DNA from 2 places in the Paraclostridium bifermentans genome. Region 1 is predicted to be linked to the other one. Evidence: a T-box and tRNA genes for the amino acid it is inferred to sense, from the RefSeq annotation. Region 1 holds a T-box; the other holds one or more tRNA genes.
The links. The T-box of region 1 lies ahead of alaS (alanine--tRNA ligase). A T-box ahead of a tRNA ligase gene usually reads a tRNA of that ligase, here a tRNA-Ala.
Positions count from the first base shown of each region.

Region 2: it encodes a tRNA-Ala, which carries the amino acid that the T-box ahead of alaS (alanine--tRNA ligase) is inferred to sense. The anticodon was not compared.

Region 1 is NZ_CP079737.1:816,480-821,492, forward strand. It holds gene KXZ80_RS03955 (hypothetical protein) at 1-411, shown strand, start outside; gene mnmA (tRNA 2-thiouridine(34) synthase MnmA) at 469-1,554, shown strand; T-box leader at 1,624-1,845, shown strand; gene alaS (alanine--tRNA ligase) at 1,910-4,555, shown strand; gene KXZ80_RS03970 (IreB family regulatory phosphoprotein) at 4,594-4,854, shown strand; gene KXZ80_RS03975 (hypothetical protein) at 4,864-5,013, shown strand, end outside.
Region 2 is NZ_CP079737.1:102,494-107,506, forward strand. It holds gene cwlD (N-acetylmuramoyl-L-alanine amidase CwlD) at 1-528, shown strand, start outside; rRNA gene KXZ80_RS00770 (16S ribosomal RNA) at 875-2,376, shown strand; tRNA gene KXZ80_RS00775 (tRNA-Ala) at 2,435-2,510, shown strand; rRNA gene KXZ80_RS00780 (23S ribosomal RNA) at 2,606-5,013, shown strand, end outside.

The sequences.
Region 1 (5,013 bases):
ACTCAATTTTTAAATTATACAAATAAAAAACTTAAAAATCAGGTTAATATAAGTAAAAACTGGGCATTAAGAAAAGTACTAGAGAAACCCTTGGAAATAATTTCAAAAGTACTTATAGTTCCGCCAATTGCTTTTACGGGTATAATGGTATTTGGGATGTTAATTTTAAGCTCAATGAGTTGGTTTAGTATAAGCTATTTTCCTGACTTTATTCAAATAATGGATACAAAAATAATAATAGGAATGATTGGGGTTATAATTAGCATTATATTTGCAGTGATAAGTATAGTGGCTTGGCCTATATATATAGTAGTTTTAATATTTGGAATTTGGTTTATAAAAACTTATAGAGGGTTTATAAAAAATCATAATTTATACAAAAAAGCAAATGATTTAATGGATAACCTATAAGTTAATACTTTAAAAAATATATCAAAGTATATATAATATAAAGAACGAGGTGATAATATGAAAAAAAGAGTAATGATCGGTATGAGTGGTGGAGTAGATAGTTCTGTTGCAGCGTATCTTTTAAAAGAGCAAGGATATGATGTAATAGGTGTTACTATGAAATTATGGCAAGACGATGATGATGAACTTATAGAAAATGAGGGTGGATGTTGTTCATTAGCAGCAGTTGAAGATGCGAGAAAAGTTGCTGATAGAATAGGGATACCTTTTTATGTATTAAACTTTAGCGAGGTATTTAAAGAGAAGGTAATCGAACCATTTATAGATGAATATTTAAACGGAAGAACTCCAAATCCTTGCATAGCTTGTAATAAGCATATAAAATTTGATGATTTCTTTAATAAAGCTCGTCAGATAGGATGTGATTATGTAGCTACGGGACATTACGCTAAAATAGAAAAAGATGAAGAGACAGGTAGATATTTACTTAAAAAGTCTGTTACGGATAAAAAAGACCAAACTTACGCATTATATAATTTAACTCAAGAGCAACTAGAGCATACTTTACTTCCTATAGGAGAGTATGAAAAAGATAAAGTTAGAGAGATTGCAAAAGAGATAGGTATAGAAGTTCACAATAAACCAGATAGTCAAGAAATATGTTTTGTAAAAGATAATGACTATGCAGGATATGTACAGAAACATTCTAAAAAGAGAATTGATCCAGGATTTTTCGTAGATACTAATGGTAATGTATTAGGAAAGCATAAGGGAATAATAAATTACACTATAGGTCAAAGAAAAGGGCTAGGAATTGCATTTGGAAAGCCTATGTTTGTTGTTGATATAGACCCAGTTAAAAATACAGTTGTATTAGGTGATAATGAAGATATATTCTCAAATGCATTAATAGCTAGGGATGTAAATTTAATCTCAATAGATGATATAAACGAACCTATAAGAGTACAAGCTAAAGTTAGATATTCAGCAAAAGCATCAGATGCTACAGTAACTAAAGTTGGAGAAAATACATTTAAAATAGTATTTGATCAACCACAAAGAGCTATAACTAAAGGTCAATCAGTTGTTATGTATGATGGAGAAAAAGTTGTAGGCGGAGGAGTAATAGAAAAAAGCCTATAATAAAAAACTATTGATTATTTTCATAAAATTTAGTAATATAACTATTAATCATATAGAAATAAAATAATTTTAAATACAGTGAAGAGAAATAGTAAATTAATTGATGCATTACAGAGAGAGGGAATAGGTGAAAGCCCTTATGATAGATTAGTTGAAGCAGTCTTGGAGTATCAACTTTGAAACTAAGTAGGAGTTGACGGTAGTTCCGTTATAACTTAAGGTTTTCCGAAGATACTGTAGATTTTTTACAGTAATTAGGGTGGTACCGCGAGATATATCCTCGCCCCTATAGTATTATAGAGGCGGGGATTTTTTAATTCACAGAAAAGTAGCAAATTTAAGGAGGAAATTTAAAATGCAAAAAATGGGATTAAACGAAATAAGAAGTAAATTTTTAAAATTCTTTGAATCAAAAGGACACTTAGTTCAACCAAGTTATTCATTAGTGCCACATAATGATAAAAGTTTATTATTAATAAATGCAGGTATGGCACCTCTTAAAAATTATTTTTCAGGAACAGAGATTCCACCAAGTAAGAGAATGACTACTTGTCAAAAGTGTGTAAGAACAGGAGATATAGAAAATGTAGGGGTTACAGCTAGACATGCTACATTATTCGAAATGCTTGGAAACTTCTCTTTTGGAGATTACTTTAAAGAAGAAACTTTAAAATGGGGATGGGAGTTTGTTACAGAACATTTAAACATACCTCAAGATAAAGTATGGGTAAGTGTATACTTTGAAGATGACGAAGCTTTTGAAATATGGGAAAAGGAAATAGGTATACCAAAAGAAAGAATAGTAAGACTTGGAAAAGAAGATAACTTCTGGGAAATAGGAACTGGTGCTTGTGGACCTTGTTCAGAAATTCACTTTGATAGAGGTGAAGAATATGGATGTGATAATCCAGATTGTAAACCAGGATGTGATTGTGATAGATACTTAGAATTCTGGAACCATGTTTTCTCTCAATTTAACAAAGATGAAGAAGGAAATTACAATCCATTAGAGAACAAAAACATAGATACTGGTATGGGTCTTGAAAGAATTGCATGTATAATGCAAGGAGTTGACACTATATTTGATGTAGATACTATAAAGCAAATATTAAATGCTGTTGAGAAAATGACAAATTCAACATATGGAAAAGATTACAAAACTGATAAATCTATAAGAATAATAACTGATCATATAAGAAGTGTAAGTTTCTTAGTTGCGGATGGAGTTTTACCATCAAATGAAGGTAGAGGATACGTATTAAGAAGATTATTAAGAAGAGCTGCTCGTAATGGTAAATTACTTGGAATGAAAGATCCATTCTTATACAACTTAGTTGATGAAGTTATATCTGTAAGTGGAGAAGCTTACCCAGAGTTAGTTGAAAAAGCTGACTACATTAAAAAAGTTATAAGAATAGAAGAAGAAAAGTTTAATGAAACTATAGATAAAGGTAATGAAATATTATCTTCATATATAGAAGAGTTAAAAGCTAAAAATGAGAAAACTTTAAGTGGAGAGAATGCATTTAGATTATATGATACTTATGGGTTCCCTGTTGACTTAACAAAAGAGATATTAGAAGAAGAACATTTAGAAATAGATGAAGAAGGCTTCAAAGCTGAAATGGAAAAACAAAGACAAACAGCTAGAGATGCAAGAGGAAATATGGATGCAGAAGCATGGAAAGAAGATGCTATAGCTAAATTAGATAAAGATATAGTTACAAATTTTGAAGGATATGATATTCTATCTATAGAATCAACTGTTAAGGGAATAGCTAAAAATAATGAATTAGTAGACTCAGCAAGTGTTGGTGATGAAGTTATAATAGTTCTTGATAAAACTGCATTTTATGCAGAAGGTGGAGGACAAGTTGGAGACAAAGGTCTTTTAGTTAATAAAAACGAAGATTTAGTAGTAGAAGTTTTAGATACTAAAAAAGGTCCAAATAACACTATAAAGCATGTATGTATAGTTAAATCAGGAATTATAAAACTTGAAGATGTAGTATATACTAAGGTTGATAAAGAAGTTAGATTAGCTTCAGCAAGAAACCACAGTGCTACACATGTTCTTCATAAAGTATTAAAAGAAGTTTTAGGAGATCACGTAAACCAAGCTGGATCGCTTGTTACTCCAGAACGATTAAGATTTGACGTAACTCACTTTGAATCTATATCAAAAGATGAGTTAAAGCTTATTGAAGAAAAAGTAAATAATATTATATTTGAAGCTTTAGATATAACTTGTGAAACTATGAGTATGACAGAAGCTGGTCAAAAAGGTGCAACAGCATTATTCGGAGAAAAATATGGTGATGAAGTAAGAGTTGTTTCAATGGGAGAATTCTCTATGGAATTATGTGGAGGTACTCACTTAACAAACACTTCTCAAATAGGTATGTTTAAGATACTTTCTGAAGGTGGAGTTGCAGCAGGAGTAAGAAGAATAGAAGCTATAACTGGTAAAGAAGTATATTATTTCTTAAACAACAAGCAAGATTTAATAAATGAAGTGTGTACATCTGTTAAAGCTAAAGAAGATAATTTAGTAGCAAGAGTAACTAACTTATTAGATGAAAACAAGACATTAGCTAAAGAATTAAATGAAGTAAAAGCAAAAATGAGCTTACAATCTGCAGATTCTATATTAGACTCTAAGACAGATATAAATGGAGTAAATATAGTAACAGCTAAGTTTGAAGATATGGATATGGATACACTTAGAAACACTGCAGATACTTTAAGAGATAAGTTAGCTTCTGGAGTAGTAGTATTAGGAAATGTAGCAGGAGGAAAAATAAACTTTGTTGCTACAGCTACTAAAGATGTACTTGAAAAAGGTGTTCATGCTGGAAATATAGTTAGAGAAGTAGCTCAAGTAGCAGGAGGAAAAGGTGGAGGAAGACCTAATATGGCACAAGCTGGAGCTCCAGATGTAGCTAAGGTTGACGAAGCTTTAAATCATGCAAAAGAGGTTTTAAAAACTCAAGTGAAATAATAATTTTAAATAAATATTAAAGATAGGGGTGTTGTAGTATGAATGAAAATATGGATTATACAATGAAATTCGAAGGTATAACATCTGAACAAATGAGTGTTAGTGAGGCTATCGATTTAGTTTATGATTCACTTCAAGAGAAAGGATATAACCCAATAAATCAAATTATAGGATATATACTTTCAGGAGATTCTAGTTATATAACAAGTCACAATAATGCTAGAGGGATAATGAAGAAATTTGAAAGAGATGAAATATTAGAAGAGGTTATCACTTATTATTTGAACAATAGAAAGTAGGTCAATCTTATGAAAAAAAAGATTGTATCCTTATTAACAATTTTAATGATACTTATAAGTTCTGTTCCTAGCATTTGTTTTGCTGATGATAAAGGCAAGGCAATAGTAATTGATTTAAATAGGACTGGCCTTGAAGATATGCTAAGTATAGATTCTCTA
Region 2 (5,013 bases), 710 kb from region 1:
GAAAAAGATATAAACTTACAAATAACATTGAAGCTAAGAGAGTTGTTAGAATCAAGTGGATGTTTAGTATTGTTAACTAGAGAAGATGACGTTAGCTTGTACGAAGAGAGCCCAGATAAGACAACTAGACAGAAGTACAATGAAAATCTAAAAAATAGAAAGAAAATGATTGAAGAGTCAGGTGTAGATGCTTTTGTATCTGTTCATTTGAATAAGTTTGAACAGAGTAAGTATTACGGAGCACAAACTTTTTATCCTCAAGGACAAGATGATAGTAAATTGTTATCGAAATTTATTCAAGATGAATTAAAAAGAGTTGTAGATGAAACAAATCAAAGAGAAGTTAAACCAAGTAATGATATTTATTTGTTAAAGGATAATAAAATTCCTTCAGTGTTAATAGAGTGTGGTTTTTTATCTAATGAAAAAGAATCTAAACTATTGAACGATGAAAAGTATCAAGAAAAAGTAGCGTGGGCTATATATGCAGGTATTCAAAAATATTTTGGAACAAATGTACATAATTAAATTTAAAAATGTAAAGAATAACTTATGTATTTAAATATATAAGTTATTTTTATGTGCAAAAATATAAAAATTAAAATAAGTTTAAGTCTAGTTATATCAAGTGATTAGACTTGATAGTGAAAAATGTTGAAAAAAATAAAATAAAAAATATGGAAAAAGTGTTGACCTAATTAAATTAAGGTGGTATAGTATTACTTGTCCTTAAGAAAAGGGCAAAACAAGTTAAGAACTTTGAAAATTAAACAGTAGGTTAATTATAAAAATTCTTTTTTAAAGAATTAAACACAAACAACCAAGCCAGATATTCAGATAATGATTAGCTGAGCGATGGACAACTTTTTAAATTATATTTGAGAGTTTGATCCTGGCTCAGGATGAACGCTGGCGGCGTGCCTAACACATGCAAGTCGAGCGATCTCTTCGGAGAGAGCGGCGGACGGGTGAGTAACGCGTGGGTAACCTGCCCTGTACACACGGATAACATACCGAAAGGTATACTAATACGGGATAACATATGAAAGTCGCATGGCTTTTGTATCAAAGCTCCGGCGGTACAGGATGGACCCGCGTCTGATTAGCTAGTTGGTAAGGTAATGGCTTACCAAGGCAACGATCAGTAGCCGACCTGAGAGGGTGATCGGCCACACTGGAACTGAGACACGGTCCAGACTCCTACGGGAGGCAGCAGTGGGGAATATTGCACAATGGGCGAAAGCCTGATGCAGCAACGCCGCGTGAGCGATGAAGGCCTTCGGGTCGTAAAGCTCTGTCCTCAAGGAAGATAATGACGGTACTTGAGGAGGAAGCCCCGGCTAACTACGTGCCAGCAGCCGCGGTAATACGTAGGGGGCTAGCGTTATCCGGAATTACTGGGCGTAAAGGGTGCGTAGGTGGTTTTTTAAGTCAGAAGTGAAAGGCTACGGCTCAACCGTAGTAAGCTTTTGAAACTAGAGAACTTGAGTGCAGGAGAGGAGAGTAGAATTCCTAGTGTAGCGGTGAAATGCGTAGATATTAGGAGGAATACCAGTAGCGAAGGCGGCTCTCTGGACTGTAACTGACACTGAGGCACGAAAGCGTGGGGAGCAAACAGGATTAGATACCCTGGTAGTCCACGCCGTAAACGATGAGTACTAGGTGTCGGGGGTTACCCCCCTCGGTGCCGCAGCTAACGCATTAAGTACTCCGCCTGGGAAGTACGCTCGCAAGAGTGAAACTCAAAGGAATTGACGGGGACCCGCACAAGTAGCGGAGCATGTGGTTTAATTCGAAGCAACGCGAAGAACCTTACCTAAGCTTGACATCCCACTGACCTCTCCCTAATCGGAGATTTCCCTTCGGGGACAGTGGTGACAGGTGGTGCATGGTTGTCGTCAGCTCGTGTCGTGAGATGTTGGGTTAAGTCCCGCAACGAGCGCAACCCTTGCCTTTAGTTGCCAGCATTAAGTTGGGCACTCTAGAGGGACTGCCGAGGATAACTCGGAGGAAGGTGGGGATGACGTCAAATCATCATGCCCCTTATGCTTAGGGCTACACACGTGCTACAATGGGTGGTACAGAGGGTTGCCAAGCCGCGAGGTGGAGCTAATCCCTTAAAGCCATTCTCAGTTCGGATTGTAGGCTGAAACTCGCCTACATGAAGCTGGAGTTACTAGTAATCGCAGATCAGAATGCTGCGGTGAATGCGTTCCCGGGTCTTGTACACACCGCCCGTCACACCATGGAAGTTGGGGGCGCCCGAAGCCGGTTAGCTAACCTTTTAGGAAGCGGCCGTCGAAGGTGAAACCAATGACTGGGGTGAAGTCGTAACAAGGTAGCCGTATCGGAAGGTGCGGCTGGATCACCTCCTTTCTAAGGAGTAATTACCTACTGTTTAATTTTGAGAGTTCTTAAATGAACTTTATATTGTGGGGGTGTAGCTCAGCTGGGAGAGCACTTGCCTTGCACGCAAGGGGTCAGGAGTTCGATCCTCCTCATCTCCACCATATTAGTACTTTGAAAACTGCATAACATTTAGTGATGATTAAATAAACCAATATAAGAGAAGAAAACTCTTTAAAAAATAACACTTTTAATAACTGGTCAAGTTATTAAGGGCGCAGGGCGGATGCCTTGGCACTAAGAGCCGATGAAGGACGCGATAAGCTGCGATAAGCTTCGGGGAGTTGCACGTAAACTTTGATCCGAAGATTTCCGAATGAGGAAACTCACTTAGAGTAATGTCTAAGTATCATTAAGTGAATACATAGCTTAGTGAGGGGAACCCGGGGAACTGAAACATCTAAGTACCCGGAGGAAAAGAAAGAAATTCGATTCCGTAAGTAGCGGCGAGCGAACGCGGAATAGCCCAAACCAGTGAAGTTTTCTTCGCTGGGGTTGCGGACACATCATCAACAAAGAGGTATCGTAAACGAAGAGAGTTGGAAAGCTCCGCTATAAAGTGTAATAGCCACGTAGTTGAAACGAGAAGACTTTAGATGTGATCCAGAGTACCACGGGACACGTGAAACCCTGTGGGAAGCAGGAGGGACCATCCTCCAAGGCTAAATACTACTTAGTGACCGATAGCGCATAGTACCGTGAGGGAAAGGTGAAAAGAACCCCGGGAGGGGAGTGAAATAGAACCTGAAACCCTGCGCTTACAAGCTGTGGAAGCACTTTATATGTGTGACCGCGTACTTTTTGTAGAACGGGCCAACGAGTTACGATAGTAAGCTAGGTTAAGTACTTAAGGTATGGAGCCGTAGTGAAAGCGAGTCTTAAATGGGCGTTAAGTTTGCTGTCGTAGACCCGAAACCGAGCGACCTATCCATGAGCAGGATGAAGCGAAAGTAAAATTTCGTGGAGGTCCGAACCCACGAGCGTTGAAAAGCTCGGGGATGACTTGTGGATAGCGGTGAAATTCCAATCGAGCTCGGAGATAGCTGGTTCTCCCCGAAATAGCTTTAGGGCTAGCCTCAAGGTTGAGAAATACGGAGGTAGAGCACTGAATATCCTAGGGGGCATTGCGCTTACCGAAGATTATCAAACTCCGAATGCCGTTATTTTATACTTGGGAGTCAGACTGTGGGTAATAAGATTCATAGTCGAGAGGGCAACAGCCCAGATCGTCAGCTAAGGTCCCTAAATGTAAGTTAAGTGGTAAAGGATGTGGGATTGCATAGACAACCAGGATGTTGGCTTAGAAGCAGCCACTCATTTAAAGAGTGCGTAATAGCTCACTGGTCGAGTGATCCTGCGCCGAAGATTACCGGGGCTAAAACTTACTACCGAAGCTACGATATCATTTATGATAGGTAGGGGAGCTTCCTATGCAGGCTGAAGCATGACCGTAAGGACGTGTGGACAGTATAGGAGTGAGAATGTTGGCATGAGTAGCGAGACGTGGGTGAGAATCCCACGGGCCGTAAACCCAAGGTTTCCAGGGGAAGGTTCGTCCGCCCTGGGTTAGTCGGGACCTAAGCCGAGGCCGAAAGGCGTAGGTGATGGACAACAGGTTGAGATTCCTGTACCACCGATAATCGTTTGAGAGATGGAATGACACAGTAGGATAAGCTAACCACACTGTTGGTTATGTGTGGCTAAGTACTGAGGCAGTCAAGGCAGGCAAATCCGCCATGATAATGCTGGGGTACGATGGGGAGCGAAATTAAGTAGCGAAGTAGCTGATTTCACACTGTCGAGAAAAGTTTCTATCGAGATTAAAGGTGCCCGTACCGCAAACCGACACAGGTGGGTGAGGAGAGTATCCTAAGGCCAGCGAGAGAACTGTTGTTAAGGAACTCGGCAAAATGACCCCGTAACTTAGGGAGAAGGGGTGCCACGTTAGGGTTAACGCCCGAGGTGGCCGCAGAGAATAGGCCCAAGCGACTGTTTACCAAAAACACAGGTTTCTGCTAAGTCGCAAGACGATGTATAGGAGCTGACGCCTGCCCGGTGCTGGAAGGTTAAGGGGATCTGTTAGGATTTATCCGAAGCAGTGAACTTAAGCCCCAGTAAACGGCGGCCGTAACTATAACGGTCCTAAGGTAGCGAAATTCCTTGTCGGGTAAGTTCCGACCCGCACGAAAGGCGTAACGATTTGGGCACTGTCTCAACAACAGACTCGGTGAAATTGTAATCCCGGTGAAGATGCCGGGTACCTGCGACAGGACGGAAAGACCCCATGGAGCTTTACTGTAGCTTGACATTGAATTTTGGTGCTACATGTACAGGATAGGTGGGAGGCTATGAAATCGGGACGCCAGTCTCGGTGGAGCTATCCTTGGGATACCACCCTTGTAGTACTGAGATTCTAACCAGATACCTTGAATCAGGTATTGGGACACTGTCAGGTGGGCAGTTTGACTGGGGCGGTCGCCTCCCAAAGAGTAACGGAGGCGCTCAAAGGTTCTCTCAGCACGGTCGGAAATCGTGCGTAGAGTGTAAAGGCAGAAGAGAGCTTGATTGCAAGACATACAGGTCGAGCAAGGACGAAAGTCGGACTTA